Regions from separate parts of the Nostoc sp. CCY 9925 genome, predicted to be linked through region 1. Evidence: predicted binding sites of a transcription regulator. Region 1 holds the regulator's gene; each other region holds the start of a gene.
The links. The regulator NtcA, encoded in region 1, controls nitrogen genes in cyanobacteria. The targets are predictions, from matches to a motif close to TNTGTANNNNNNNNTACANA.
Positions count from the first base shown of each region.

Region 2: a site for NtcA is predicted at 1,372-1,391, ahead of ACM0OY_RS13465 (DUF3155 domain-containing protein). Genes of this name have one in related genera too.
Region 3: a site for NtcA is predicted at 3,277-3,296, ahead of ACM0OY_RS35410 (S-adenosyl-l-methionine hydroxide adenosyltransferase family protein). Genes of this name have one in related genera too.

Region 1 is NZ_CAWUDO010000013.1:56,417-61,135, reverse strand. It holds gene ACM0OY_RS09635 (resolvase) at 1-416, opposite strand, end outside; gene ACM0OY_RS09630 (DUF3084 domain-containing protein) at 634-2,124, opposite strand; gene ntcA (global nitrogen regulator NtcA) at 2,294-2,965, opposite strand; gene fabI (enoyl-ACP reductase FabI) at 3,345-4,121, shown strand; gene hisB (imidazoleglycerol-phosphate dehydratase HisB) at 4,233-4,719, shown strand, end outside.
Region 2 is NZ_CAWUDO010000020.1:99,276-103,994, reverse strand. It holds gene ACM0OY_RS13470 (ATP-binding protein) at 1-1,131, opposite strand, end outside; gene ACM0OY_RS13465 (DUF3155 domain-containing protein) at 1,420-1,737, shown strand; gene ACM0OY_RS13460 (hypothetical protein) at 1,927-2,205, shown strand; gene ACM0OY_RS13455 (cofactor assembly of complex C subunit B) at 2,188-2,718, opposite strand; gene ACM0OY_RS13450 (PadR family transcriptional regulator) at 2,771-3,118, opposite strand; gene ACM0OY_RS13445 (DUF3611 family protein) at 3,898-4,476, shown strand.
Region 3 is NZ_CAWUDO010000131.1:1,580-6,298, forward strand. It holds gene hpsP (hormogonium polysaccharide biosynthesis glycosyltransferase HpsP) at 1-903, shown strand, start outside; gene ACM0OY_RS35390 (hypothetical protein) at 900-1,610, opposite strand; gene ACM0OY_RS35395 (peroxiredoxin) at 1,908-2,546, shown strand; partial or broken gene ACM0OY_RS35400 (Uma2 family endonuclease) at 2,710-2,952, shown strand; gene ACM0OY_RS35405 (hypothetical protein) at 3,063-3,218, opposite strand; gene ACM0OY_RS35410 (S-adenosyl-l-methionine hydroxide adenosyltransferase family protein) at 3,330-4,133, shown strand; gene ACM0OY_RS35415 (DUF2301 domain-containing membrane protein) at 4,413-4,719, shown strand, end outside.

The DNA.
Region 1 (4,719 bases):
AAGTATCTTTCGATTAACAGGATGGCAACAATGTCATCTATTGGCCTTGGAGGCTGTCGCATGCCCTGTGGTAATAGTTTTATTAGCCCTTTGGGTGGATACATTTGCCAATAGCGATCGCGTGCTTCTAAGGTTGTGTAACGCTCATCTACTAAAATGATATTCAAGGGTTCTGGTAATTCTTGATATAGTTGTTGCTTCCACTGCTTGGCTGTTGTTTGGTTGCCCATCACCATCAAGGAGATGGGAAATTTTTGACGCAGTGTCTCAATGGTAGCGATCGCCTCTTTTGCCAGCACGACTTGATGATAATATAGCTGCCGATCCAGTCCCATTATTGCTAAACCACACTTATCTCGACCTGGATCAAAACCCAAGATCACTGGCTGTGTCGGTAAAAATTCACGGAAAGTCACGTCGCTTCGCTCCGAATTCAAAATTCAAAATTCAAAATTAATGACCCCATAAATACTGTCTTGGAAAGTTATGATGCCTATGGTAAGCTGCCCTTTTGGCGTCTACGGCGTAAGCCGCCACTGGTGACTTTCCGCTGAATCTCCCACTAATTGTATTCTGAATTCTGAATTCTGAATTCTGACCGGAGCCGGAGACGCTCCGCTTCTGACTTGTTTTTTAAGTACTAAAAATAATTTGTCCGTTGACTACTGCTACTAATTTGACTCTCAACGGCCCCGCTGTATAAGTGTCTTCTGCGGCGATCGCTTTAATTTCCAATGCTTGATTATACTGCCTTAATTGGGCGACAAAACGCAGAAAAGTGCCATCTACTTGTACATTTTCGACAATTCCGGCGTTACGGGCACGAAATTGGGAAGCAGAAATCAGTATTTCCAATCGCTGCTGTAATTGATAGGATGTCATGTTTTTAGGGTCAGCAGTAGTTGTGGCTAACTGAGCGCCTCCAGAGAAAACCAGTTCATTCCTGGCTATGTCGGCAAAGAATTCTATTTGCTTTTCTCCTCTAACGTAATTACCTGCCGAGAAAATTCGCACCACGTATTCTCGACCATCCTCAATTTGCTTGCTCAATTGCTCAACTCTTTCCTGAGTTACGCGCACAAGCTCTACATTTGCAGAATTTCCACCAGGCTCACTTAATTCGAGGTTGGCGTTGCGATTAGCTTGTTGTAAAAGTTGTACCACCGCCTGACGAGCCGCAGCAGCTTGGGTAACACGAATTACAGCAGCAGCCAGAACTTGACCGCGAACTAAGGCTAGCTTACCCAAACGCAGGTCTTGGTAGGATTGATAATATTTTTCCAGCCTTGCAACTTCTTGTTCTAGTTGCTGTTGTTGTGCTTCCAATTCTTTGAGGCGAGATTCCCGCTTGGCAATCACTTGTTCTCTAGCTGTAATTTCTAAATTACGCTTTTGAATCAATTGATCGAGTTGGGCAATTTTGCGATCACGTGCTTCTATCACTTCTTGGCGGTTGGCAAGTTCGCGATCCCGTTTTTCGATAGCTGTTTTGGCTTCGTCAATCGCTTTTTTCGCTTCAGCATACAGTCGTTGACGTTCTGTCTTTAGTAGTTCAACTGCTGCCTGTAGTTCCTGTCGCTGATTGTAAACGCTTTGCAGTTCAGCTATGGCTTTTTGGTACTGACTGACAACTATATTTAGTTGCCCCTGAGTGCGCTGGAGTTGAGTTTGAGTTTGGGCTTGCTGCTCAATGGTGCGGTTAAGCTGGGCTTGAGTTTCCCTTTGCTTAGCATTGACCGCCTGCAAGGATTGATTAATTGCTTGCAAGTCTTGTTGTGCCTTTGCTTGGGCGATTCTTGCTTGATTTAGCTGACTCTCTACCTGACTTTTCTGGGTTTCTGCGGTTTTTAACTGTTCCCGCTTTTGCCTGAGGTCTGTTTGAATATCTTCTAACTCAAAGACTCCTTGCCGCAATTTATCATCAGCAGCGAATAAAATCCCTAAGGTTGATGCTGAAATCAAACCGCCAGTAAAAATTGTTACTAATACTGCGGTATTTTTTGGGCGAAGGTTAAAGAGTGAGAGGCGGGCTTTGCCAACTCGTGTGCCGATGCGATCGCCCACGGTTGCAATTACGCCTCCCAGAATTAAAATTGCTGCGATGAGGATGTATCCGGTGGTCATGTTTAGCTACCGAAATCCTTCCAGATACAGCCTACTACTTTTAAGCATTTTCTGTGGAGAAGTGGAGGTTGGCAATAGCTGAAATTACTCAATTTTAGATTTTCCTTTAGCTATTTAGTGCGATCTTGAAAAACACAACACGTGCCGACTCCGCTAACTCCAATTGTTTTTATGTGAACTGCCGACTTAAGGTAACGGGTTTATGCACAGTAATCTTCTTCTTGTGGATAGAAATCATCTTTTTCTCACGCAAATCCCCTAGTAGCCTTGTAACTGTAACACGAGTCGAACCAATTGCCTCAGCGATCGCTTGATGAGACAACTTCAAATCAATTGTGATCCCATCTGCACAGGGAACTCCAAAATCACGACAAAGAATTAATAAAAAACTCACCAACCTGGAACCCATATCTCGGTGAGCAAGAGTTTCAATCATCATCTCTGTCTGTAAAATTCGCGAAGACAGACCTCGCAGCATTAACATTGATAATTCTGGATTTTCCTTGAGTGCTTGCTCAACTTGTTCAATTGGTGCCGACAGTAATTCCACAGGGGTAAATGCAACTGCATGGTAAAACCTATCCGATTTATTTCCTGTCAGCAATGACAATACACCAAAAACACTATTTTCTCGCAATAGTGCTACCGTTATTTCCTCTCCTGCCTCGTACACCCTGGAAAGTTTCACAGCACCCTTTAAAAGAAAATAAACTCGTTCGGCAGGATCGCCAGGAAAAAAGATCGTTTTATTGCGTTCAAACGTTTCCACAACTGGCGGAAACGCCCCGGTCGCCATCTGACGAAAAACATTTGCTAGGGCTTTATCTTGTGTCACGATCATCTCCCTTCCCCTACCCAATGCCGGAAAAACAAAAACTAATTACCTAAGAATACACCTGAAAATTCAATAAAGCACCGTCAACCTTTCTGTACTTTCCTATACTCCAACTAATTGCTTCCTAACTCTTTGTTTATAATGATACATAATTGTCGATCTATTCAGCTATAAATTGTTGATAAACGGTTCCAAGTAGCTGTATTAAAAAGCTTTTTTGAAGAACAAATAAAGACAACTTGAGAATATCTTTAGAAAGAATCAAGAATTTTCTGACAGCAAAGACCCTTACCAATATTCATTTTTGCAAATCCTGTGTAAAACGAAGACAAACTAGCCTCAGATTCTAGTATGCTCCTAATCATCGATCGCATTAACAATTCCTATGCTGAATCTGACTGGAAAAAATGCTTTGGTTACAGGTATTGCCAATAACCGCTCCATTGCCTGGGGCATCGCCCAACAGTTGCACAAAGCAGGAGCAAATCTGGGAATTACCTATCTGCCCGATGAACGCGGCAAAATGGAGACAAAAGTTGCCGAATTAGTCCAACCCCTCAACCCCAGCTTATTTCTTCCCTGTAATGTTCAAGACGACGAACAAATTCAATCTACCTTTGAAACAGTACGCGATAAGTGGGGAAAGCTAGACATCCTGATTCATTGTCTAGCCTTTGCCAACAAAGAGGATTTGACAGGAGATTTTAGTCAAACCTCTCGTTCTGGCTTCAAAACTGCTTTAGAGATTAGTACTTATTCTCTGGTGCAGTTAAGCGGTGCAGCTAAACCCTTGATGACCGAGGGAGGTAGTATTGTCACCCTGACGTATTTAGGAGGTGTCAGGGCAATCCCTAACTATAACGTCATGGGAGTTGCCAAAGCAGGTTTAGAAATGAGTGTGCGTTACCTGGCCGCCGAACTAGGGCCGCAAAATATCCGCGTCAATGCAATCTCCGCAGGCCCTATCCGGACTTTGGCATCTTCAGCAGTGGGCGGAATATTAGATATGATTCATCATGTAGAGCAAGTAGCTCCCCTGCGACGGACTGTCACTCAGCTTGAAGTGGGCAACACTGCGGCTTTTTTATGCAGTGATTTGTCCAGTGGCATTACCGGACAAGTTCTGTATGTAGATGCAGGATATGAAATTATGGGAATGTAATTAGGGACTGGGGATTAGCTACTGGGTATTGGTAAAAATTCAGTCCTTAATCCTCAGTCCCTATTCCCCAGTCCCCAGTCCCCAGTCCCCAGTCCCCAGTCCCTAGTTATTATGCAAATCACCAAAGCTAATTCCAACTACAACCAGTTAACTACAACCCCTCGGATTGCTACTGTTCATCGCACCACAGGGGAAACTGATGTCCAAGTTACCATCAACCTTGATGGTGCAGGAAAATGCACAGCAGCAACAGGCATTCCGTTTTTGGATCACATGTTGCATCAAATAGCCTCCCACGGGTTGATTGACTTAGATATCCAAGCTAAGGGAGACTGGGAAATTGATGACCACCATACCAATGAAGATGTAGGTATTACCTTAGGACAAGCTTTGAACCAAGCACTAGGCGACAAGAAAGGCATTGCTCGCTTTGGTAATTTCCTTGCACCATTAGATGAAGCTTTAGTTCAGGTAGCGCTGGACTTTTCTGGACGCCCTCACCTGAGCTACGGTTTACAAATTCCTACCCAGCGCGTAGGAACTTATGACACCCAGCTGGTACGTGAATTCTTTGTGGCATTGGTTAACCATAGCCAAA
Region 2 (4,719 bases), on a different contig from region 1:
TGGAATGCCAGGGCCATTGTCATTGATGACAATTCCTTGAAAATTACCTTTTTGTTGCCCACCTTGAATCAAAATCTTACCACCAGCAGGAGTGTATTTCAATGCATTATCGATGATGTTATTTAACACTTCTCGTAATGCTTTGATGTTGGCACGTACTAGGGGTAAATTGTATTTAAATTCGGTTATTAGTCTAAGTTTGCGCTCTTGTGCTATGGCTTTAGCTGATATTAATAATGGTTCTAATATATCTGCTAACGAGCAGTCAACTGTTTTATCTCCGGTTCCTGGCAATAATAGAGGCGGCTTCACATCTTTTTGCACAGTTGCTTCTAGAAATACTTCATCAGGTAGATGCAGTGGTGCTAAATCTGCCTGTGTCAAATCAATTACTTGCTCAAATTGTTGTAGTAATTCTTGGAGGCGATCGCTTTCTCGCACTATGCTATTTGCTACATCCCGATTAGTGTCTGCTGGTTTGAGTCGCTTCAACAAAAGTTTCCCAAAAGTCCGTAACGCTGTTAATGGGTTACGAAACTGATGTAACAGGTTATCTAACAAATCCTGCTGTTTTTCTTGAAGAATTTGTTGTTCGTGCAGCTGATGTTGTAACCATGCTCGTCGCTGATCTAAAATGCAAGCGATCGCCAGTGTTTGGGCTATGCGTTGAATCTGACTTTGCTCGTGTTCATTCCATTCTCGGTCTTTCCTACCAGTTACTAGCAACCCCATCATCACACCCTCATAGACCAGAGGTAAAACAATTTGGTTACCACTTAGTAGATATTCCTCTTGTAAATAAGGTTGGGATGCATCTGGTATCTCAGACTCCCATGAGGAATTTGAAGATTCCGATCCTGGTGTTAATAACCTTTGGTGATGATTAGGTAATACCAATACATTACCAACTTGAAGCTGCTTAGGTACTGTGCCGGCAGTTTCCTCTGTTTGCGGTAATAATGCTGTTTCCGGGTAAATCATCACAGGAATCAGTTTTGCCTCACCAGAGGGAGTCTCTACCAATTCTTGTGTTAGGTACACAATACTTAAAGTTGCTCCCAGCCCTTGGGCCAGCAGTGCTATTTGCTCCCGGCACAAAGCAAGAAAATCAGAACTGGCAGACATTAACATTTTTTAGCTCTTGCTCAAGATTACAGATTTTGAGGCATCATTAAGAGAGGATAGTTAGTTTTTACCTCATTCTTTTAATACAGCTTAGCTGAAATCTTCTGAGTGATGTTTTGTACCAGCGAATTATTATCGTTAGAAAGTTTTGTTTTATCTATACCTCTAAAGATATTAATTTTAATTGGATCAAAAGTTAAAAAACTATTGATTTTTTGAACTAGAACTTCTATAATGACGACGGATTTTGTAGCTATCACTACAATCTATAGCTTGAAAGAGGAGGACAATAGGTTGGCAAGGAGACGCAAAAGAAAAAGTCGTCGTCGTCAGGAAGGACGGCGCATTCTGGAACATGTGCCTCAATATAGCATCGAAAGTGGCGAAGAAAAACCTGTGACAGCAGCGAGAAGGTTCATTCAAGCTGAAGGGATATTGCCACCAGCATTGCTACTCGTAAAGCGAAACGAACACACCACAGACCGTTATTTTTGGGCAGAAAAGGGACTGTTTGGTGCTCAATACGTAGAGGAAAACCATTTCTTGTTTCCCAGCCTGAGGACTTTAGAAACTCCTCCAGGTCAAGAACCCCTTGCTTTAACTGCTCGATGAAAAATTGGTCATCTCAAGCATTGAATGTGGTCCCTGACTATTAATTAACTGGCAAAGTTGCTAAGTTTATGCAAAATTTAATTTTTTTTTAGTTTGTAGGTGATTTGCCAGTCAGCCTATTCTGGGCACTTGAAAAGGCAATACGTGTCAAACCACGCTAGCTTGCATGGCTTGGTACTTGCTTGAAAGATGTATAAAGGAGTGGATATAGAGCCAAGCGCATCAAAAAGCGCTAGTGAAGTTGCGCTCTTATCCAATAGATTGGAAGGCAAGCTCTGTCAACGAATTGAAATCAATCAATTCAGATTTTTACTCACAACGGGAGTTATGGATAAAATTGGCAAAGCAGCAGTTTTGATTTCCTCCTTACTACTTTTCATTGCCTTCAGAGTAGGTCAGGTCATAAAGGGAATACCTCATAAGTTAAGAGATGGTCATAAAAACCAACAATTATTTACCAGCCTTTAACTGTAGAGTCCTCCGTAACTCAGTGAGTTCATCTCGATGGGCAACTACAGTAACCTTACTTGAGGGGGTTTGTTCGCTCTGAGTTGTTTCTACCTTGAGCAACACCTTCTCAAGTCTTCCAGATTTTTTCCAATAAAACACACCACTCAAAGGTGAGAGCAGTACCATAGCAAGAATTAAGCTACTAAAGCTAGGAAAAAGTAGGTACACCACTAGTGAGAGACAAACAATACCAGTAGCTGACAGTAGGGTGAGAAATATAGCTAAGAACCAGCTAGGGCGAACATTACCTTCAAAAGTCACTTGGTTTTGTTCTCGGTCTACCGCTGCCACTCGGTAAGACCGCGATCGAAAATACTCTCTTAATTGAGACATGAAAGCGGCTTCGTCTTGTTCGGATACTAAGTGTGCTGTTTCTGTGCGGTCTTTAGTTGAAGCACGAATAAAGAAAAACAGCCCAACCGATAACAACAAGGTGAGCAGCAACGTAGATGGCAGAATAGGAGTATCCATAACTAATTGTTATTGTTTGACTGGAGGAGACTTATTCATTATCAATTATTCGTTACTTTGTTCGCCCGTTGATGTAGTCTTGCCAAAGAAAAGCTAAATTCTGCGCTTGAACTTGCCATTCTGGAGAAACTTGGTACATCCGCCTGGGGCGTCCCCGTCCTTCGAGTTTTTTCCAATATCCATTGATTGCCCTTTCGTCTTCCAGAAACTTGATTGCACTGTAAAGTACAGTATCGGAAAGCCTATGGGTGGGATATTCAGTTTCTAATCGTTGGATTAACTCGGTGCCGTAGGATTCACCTTCTAACAAAATAGACAGTATGTAACAAACTGCTAATTCCTGACAAAGGTAAGTTGGCGGAGGATTTTCAAAGAATTGATATATATCCTCAAGTTTCATGGTTAGTGAATGGCTAAAAAAATGCCTTAGGGTAAGGTCTACAATCCTCGTAGTCAGTATATAGTGCTACTCTTAGATGAGTAATATATAAAGCTACTTAAGCTAAATTTCCAAAGCGAAAACACCAAATGATTGCCCACGCCTTTGAAGTTGTGGAACTGGTTTGTGAGTTTCAGGGTATAGGATAGTATTCTCCTACCCAAGCTAAATCAGGTATGGTGAGGAGGGAACAGACAGTGGGGAAGTCACTGTTTTGGTGTTAAGCGATGCCGAGTTTATTAGAACTGCTTAAGCAATAAGATGCCATCGAAGAAATTTTACAGGTAAAATGCTATTTTGTCTGTAAAACTTAATAAACACTTTTTTTTACAGTGATTTTCCCAATGCAAATTTTAAAAACTGAAGCTAAAGAATATGTTTATGTTCAAACTGCTACTTTTGTAAACATACCTGGGTAGTAACTATTAATAATTTTCTAGGGTTGAGATCCTCTTGTGGTATCTGGTAAATGTGATAGTAAATTTATCAAAAAGAGCCAAAGGGGAGGGGAAAGAAAAGGAACATAGTGGGAGAAGTTCTAACACTTTAAATGCGTATGGGACATTGGGAATGTTGACTTTTGAGCAGAACCGGAGACGTTTCCGTTGTTCTGGTAAGGAGTTATTTTTGCCCCTCTACTCCCCCGTCCTGTGTTAGGGGTTCTACCATAGACCTCTGCTCCTCTACCCTCCATCTCCCCACTTCCCTTAAAAGCACCTAGCACATTGGTGATTCACTATATGTCACAAACTCCCGATGCCCCATCGTCTTCTTCTAATCTCCGGGCAATTGCCCAAACCTTTCGCCTTGCAGGTTGGATTAGCTTTTGGATTCAGCTAGTACTAGGTGTTGTTTCTGGCATAATTGTGCTGCTGTTCGGTATCTTTAGTCAAAGAACTGGCAGCCCTAGTAATAATCCTGGGACTGGCTTTGGCGTATTTTTAGCAGTTTGTGGATTGGTTATTTTAGGCGTGGGCATTTACTTAGCTTACCGTTACACCAGAATTGGCAAGCAATTGGAATCTTCCAATCCTAGCAACCGCCCTCGTAAAAGCGAGACTGTGCAAGTATTACGCTTAGGACTGTGGGTGAATTTAGGAGGAACGCTGGTGACTCTTTTGGGGGCGCAGGCGATCGTTGGTACGCTGGTAGCAAGATCTATATCTCCCCAAGCGATAACTACCCAATTTTTTGACCCAACTCGAATTATTAGCGGTCTAGATATGCTTGTTGTACAGGCAAACACTAACACTGTCTCAGCGCACTTTGCAGGGCTTGTAGCGTCACTTTGGCTACTTAATCGCATCAATAAACCGTAGAAAGACAAATTCAGAGCAAAAATTTAGCCAAAAATCTATACTTATTTTGACTGATTTTTTGTGTAAATTTCCCCTCTTTTTGGGAGGTTATATAGCAAATAATTAAAATGTGTTCGTAGTGCTTTTCCGAAATTTTCAAAATACAACGTGAAGACTAACATCAGTTGCTCATATTAACATCCACCTAAAAGGTGATATCAGAACTGTTATCAGATGAAATGAATCTGGATTGGAAGTCTTACA
Region 3 (4,719 bases), on a different contig from region 1:
GCACATATTCATGCTTTATTCTCTCCCATAAGTAGTGCTGCTGCTGTTGTGTGTCGTCAGCAAAAACTACCTTATATTTTGCGTCCTTTGGGTACTCTCGATCCGGCTGATTTAAGCAAAAAAAAGCAATTAAAACAGATTTATGCCGCAATTATAGAACGTCAAAATTTAGCTGGTGCGGCGGCAATTCATTTTACTAGCGAGCAAGAAGCTAAAATATCAGAACGATTTGGAGTTTCGACGCCAGATTTGCTGATTCCTTTGGGTGTGAAAAAAGAGGGAGGAAGAGGAGGAGAGGGGACAAATATAACGCGTCAGCAATTCAAGATTCCTGAGAATATTCCGTTAGTGCTATTTATGTCACGAATTGACCCAAAAAAGGGGTTGAATTTGTTGATTCCGGCGCTAGAAAAATTGTTAGGAGTTGGTTATAAGTTTCATTTTGTTTTAGCTGGCACAAATCCTCAAGATCCTGATTACGAAGAAAAGATCAAATCCCAAATTCAAAATTCACCACTACGATCGCACACTACAATTACTGGCTTTGTTACTGGTGAATTAAAAGCTAGTTTACTACAAGCTGCTGATTTATTCGTCTTACCTTCCTACTATGAAAATTTTGGCATTGCTGTAGCTGAAGCGATGCTAGCAGGAATACCCGTAGTCATTTCCGACCAAGTACATATTTGTCAACAAATACGCGATAGTGAGTCGGGTTGGGTAGGTACAACAGATGTGGAAGCGCTCGTAGATTTACTGCAAGCAGCTTTGCAAAATCCCGCAGAACGCCAACGACGGGGGTTAAATGCAAACAAATATGCTGATGTAAATTTTAGCTGGGATGCGATCGCCAAGCAAACAATCCAAGCCTATGAGAAAATTTTGACAAATAAATTAATTTAACCCAATGCAGATAACAGTAGTTTTTGCCAAATAGGCGCTAGAACTGCTTTGACAATAATATCTGCAATCACAAAACTAATCCCAATCAACATATAAGTTTTAGGAAAAGCAGATTTAGGAACTTCGCCCTTAATGCGAGTTAATAAATTTAACCCTAATGCAGCTAAAGCCACCCCAGTTGCAATAAACCCAATCACCCGCAGAATTGACCAAGGATACCACCCTAAAATAGCTGCTAACCAAGGTTTGGCGCTTATTTTTACCAATTCTGCAACATAGAAATTCATATAATTTAGCATCCAAGTGCCAAAGATTAATGCGGCGCTACTGAGAGTTACAACACAAAGAAGACAAAAAATTCCGTAGTGCAATAAATGATCTGGTAAAAATAAACGCACTGTTCCTTCCATACCTTCGCCTGTGCGAATCCAGTGGAACATTTCCATAGTGTAGGACTGTCCGCGAAGGATGACTTTTGCTGCTGTTTGTGGAGCGATCGCTGTTGCTACAATTACAGCAATACTCTGGAACACTCCCCAGAGTAACATCCACCAAAAAGCACTTTTATATTGTTGACGACGCACTTGTAAAAACAAAATAGGATAGGGTACAGCAGCACCTAAAAAAGGCATCAACCACGGAACTCCGAAAATAAAACTCGCAGTTGTGCTGAGGATAACACCAACAGTCAAAAGTATTACAATCATTGTCAGAAAAAGGGACTGGGGACTGGGAAAGAGCCAGACAAAGAGGGGTGGAAGGGAGAATTCCTAACTCAACACTCTTGTACAGACAAGGGTTAATCGTGTCTGTACTCAGCACTCCTCACTCTTGACTCCCCATCTCCCCATCTTCTCATCTCCCCAGTCCCCAGTCCCTTATACGAGAGTCTTAACAACCTAAAATTTTGTTTCAAACCGCTAAAGCCCGATTGGGGAATAGGGGTTTTATGTCATGATGGCAAAGTAGAACACATATGCTTTTCTAACTACAGGGAATCTCACATGGCTCTCCGTTTAGGTGATACAGTACCCAACTTTAAACAAGCCTCAACACACGGCGACATCGATTTTTACGAATGGGCAGGTGACAGCTGGGTTGTGCTGTTCTCTCATCCCGCTGATTTTACACCTGTTTGTACAACAGAACTCGGCACAGTTGCCAAGCTCAAACCAGAATTTGACAAGCGCAATGTCAAAGCGATCGCACTTAGCGTTGATAATGTTGAATCACACAACGGCTGGATAGGAGATATCGAAGAAACTCAAAGCACGACTCTTAACTACCCAATTTTGGCAGATGAAGATCGCAAGGTTTCTGACCTTTATGATATGATCCACCCCAATGCCAACGCAGCTGTAACAGTGCGATCGGTTTTCGTAATTGACCCTAATAAGAAACTCCGTCTCACTTTCACATATCCCCCCAGCACAGGACGCAACTTTGACGAACTTTTGCGGGTCATTGATTCTCTGCAATTGACTGATAACTACAGCGTGGCGACCCCAGCTGACTGGAAAGATGGAGACGATTGTGTAATTGTCCCCTCACTCAAAGATCCAGAAGTCCTCAAAGAAAAATTCCCCAAAGGCTATGAGGAAGTTAAACCCTATCTGCGGTTAACTCCTCAGCCTAACAAGTAAATCTGAAAATGATTTCCTGCATTAGACGCAAGGCTGCCCAATACCGTTCGCTTAAGGAATTTCTTTGTTGAGGCAGGCAGGGGGAGCATGGGGAGAGAAGAATTACTGAACAATAGATCCTTTTTCCTCCCCTGCCTCCCCTGCTTATCCGAACCGTATTGCCATTTGTCCAAATTTTGTAGTTGAACTCAAATCTCCTAGCGACAACCTCCAAACTTTGAAGGAAAAAATGGAGGAATATATGAATGAGCCAGGAATACAGTTAGGCTGGTTAATTGACCGTAAGCAACGCAAAGTTTATATTCATCGTCCTGGATTATCAGAGGAATGTTTGGATAATCCTGCTAGCGTTAGTGGCGATCCGATATTGCCTGGTTTTATTTTGAATATGAGTAAAGTTTGGTAAAAAAGGTAGGGCCGTACAGCTGATTGGCGCTATTACCTGGAAACTCCCTGAAAACAAAAAACCCGCCGTGGCGGGGTACACAACAAAACTATGAACAGTGAAAACTTGATTTAGCTGGAATACCTCATCTCAGCTTCTAGTTGACGAATCAGCTGTTCGTCGCCCTTTGCTCTGGCTACTTGCAAGCGATGTTCTAAGCTTTTTTGAATATTCTCTCTGTGAGCTTCTTGTGCCTTCCTGGCAGCCTGTAATCTACCTTGACTCATAAGAATTACCTCTTTAATTGTTTGTCTTTATGTCTTGTATTCTTAACATAGCATATATTTTGTAGCTGTTGCTACAGAAATTTTTGATTTTATCTAAATTTTAGTCAAATTATGTATGAAAACTGCATCGGTCAACAACCAGTGGTGACTTTGCTGAGCGATTTTGGCGATCGCGATGTCTATGTGGGCGTAATGAAAGGAGTCATAGCTCAAATCAACTCTCAAATCATGGTGGTAGACTTGACCCACCAAATTCCACCCCAAGACATAGCCGCAGCCCGGTTTTCTTTGATGAATGCTTATCCTTATTTCCCACTTGGGACAGTGCATGTAGCAGTGGTAGATCCAGGTGTGGGCAGCAGGCGACGGGCGATCGCAGTAGAATTTGCTCAAGGGTTTCTCGTCGGACCAGATAATGGCATTTTCAGCGGAGTATTAAGTCAAAGTCCGGCGATCGCAGTCGTGGAAGTCACAAATCTTAACTATTGGAGAACTCCCCAACCAAGCAAGACTTTTCACGGTAGAGATATCTTTGCACCAGTGGGAGCTAATCTTGCTAGTGGTGTCCCTCTCAAACAGCTAGGACAACACATCGATCCAGCCAGTTTGGTTAAGCTGGATATTGCCGAGTGCAAGCAAACAACAACTGGTGTACTGGGTTCCATTCAATATATCGATGGCTTTGGCAATTTAGTGAGCAACATTCCTGGAAGTTACGTCCAAGGTAAAAGCTGGTACGTACAGGCTGCTGGGTTGAGTATACCAGCATGTGAAACTTATAGTAATGTCAAAGAGGGAGAGGCGATGGCTTTAATTGACAGTCACGGGTGGGTGGAAATTGCTGTTAATAGCGGCAATGCTCACTCACAGTTACAGCTGAATTTACAAGATGCGCTACAAGTCTTGTTTTTCTGACAAAATCAGAACTGTTTGTTGAATGTTAACTGATGACAGTTGACAGTAGCCAGTGTACTCTTGGTGGTTCAAAGAGTTGAAGCAACTGGCTCTCATCAGAACTGTCAACTGTCAATTGTCAACACATCCTAGATTGAAAAATCCGATTATTCATATATCCTAGAGCATACTTTTAGAAATACTCACATTAAATTCGTATCATTGCCCATAATAATAAAAGTAACCATTCAGCAATTTACCGTACCACTCCACTAAGCAATCATAACTATATCTTTCGCTATGACTACGCAAACACTACCTGCACCACAAGTTTATCAAGGTCAGTTTGGAGAATTTACAATCACTTCAAACGATCGCACTGGGGTAATTATCTACCGCGCTGGGTTAATGATAGCTGCACTCAGCTTTGCCGTCGGTAGCGGTTTGGTTTTGCTCAACAATAACCCGACTGTTCTAAGTGCGCTGACACCTCTATATGCTTGTTTTATTTTGGCTCTCAGTGTAAGTTTATTTACCATTCATATCTACATGATAATACTACACCGAATGTTGCAAATTTTTTGGGCGATCGGTACTATCACATCTG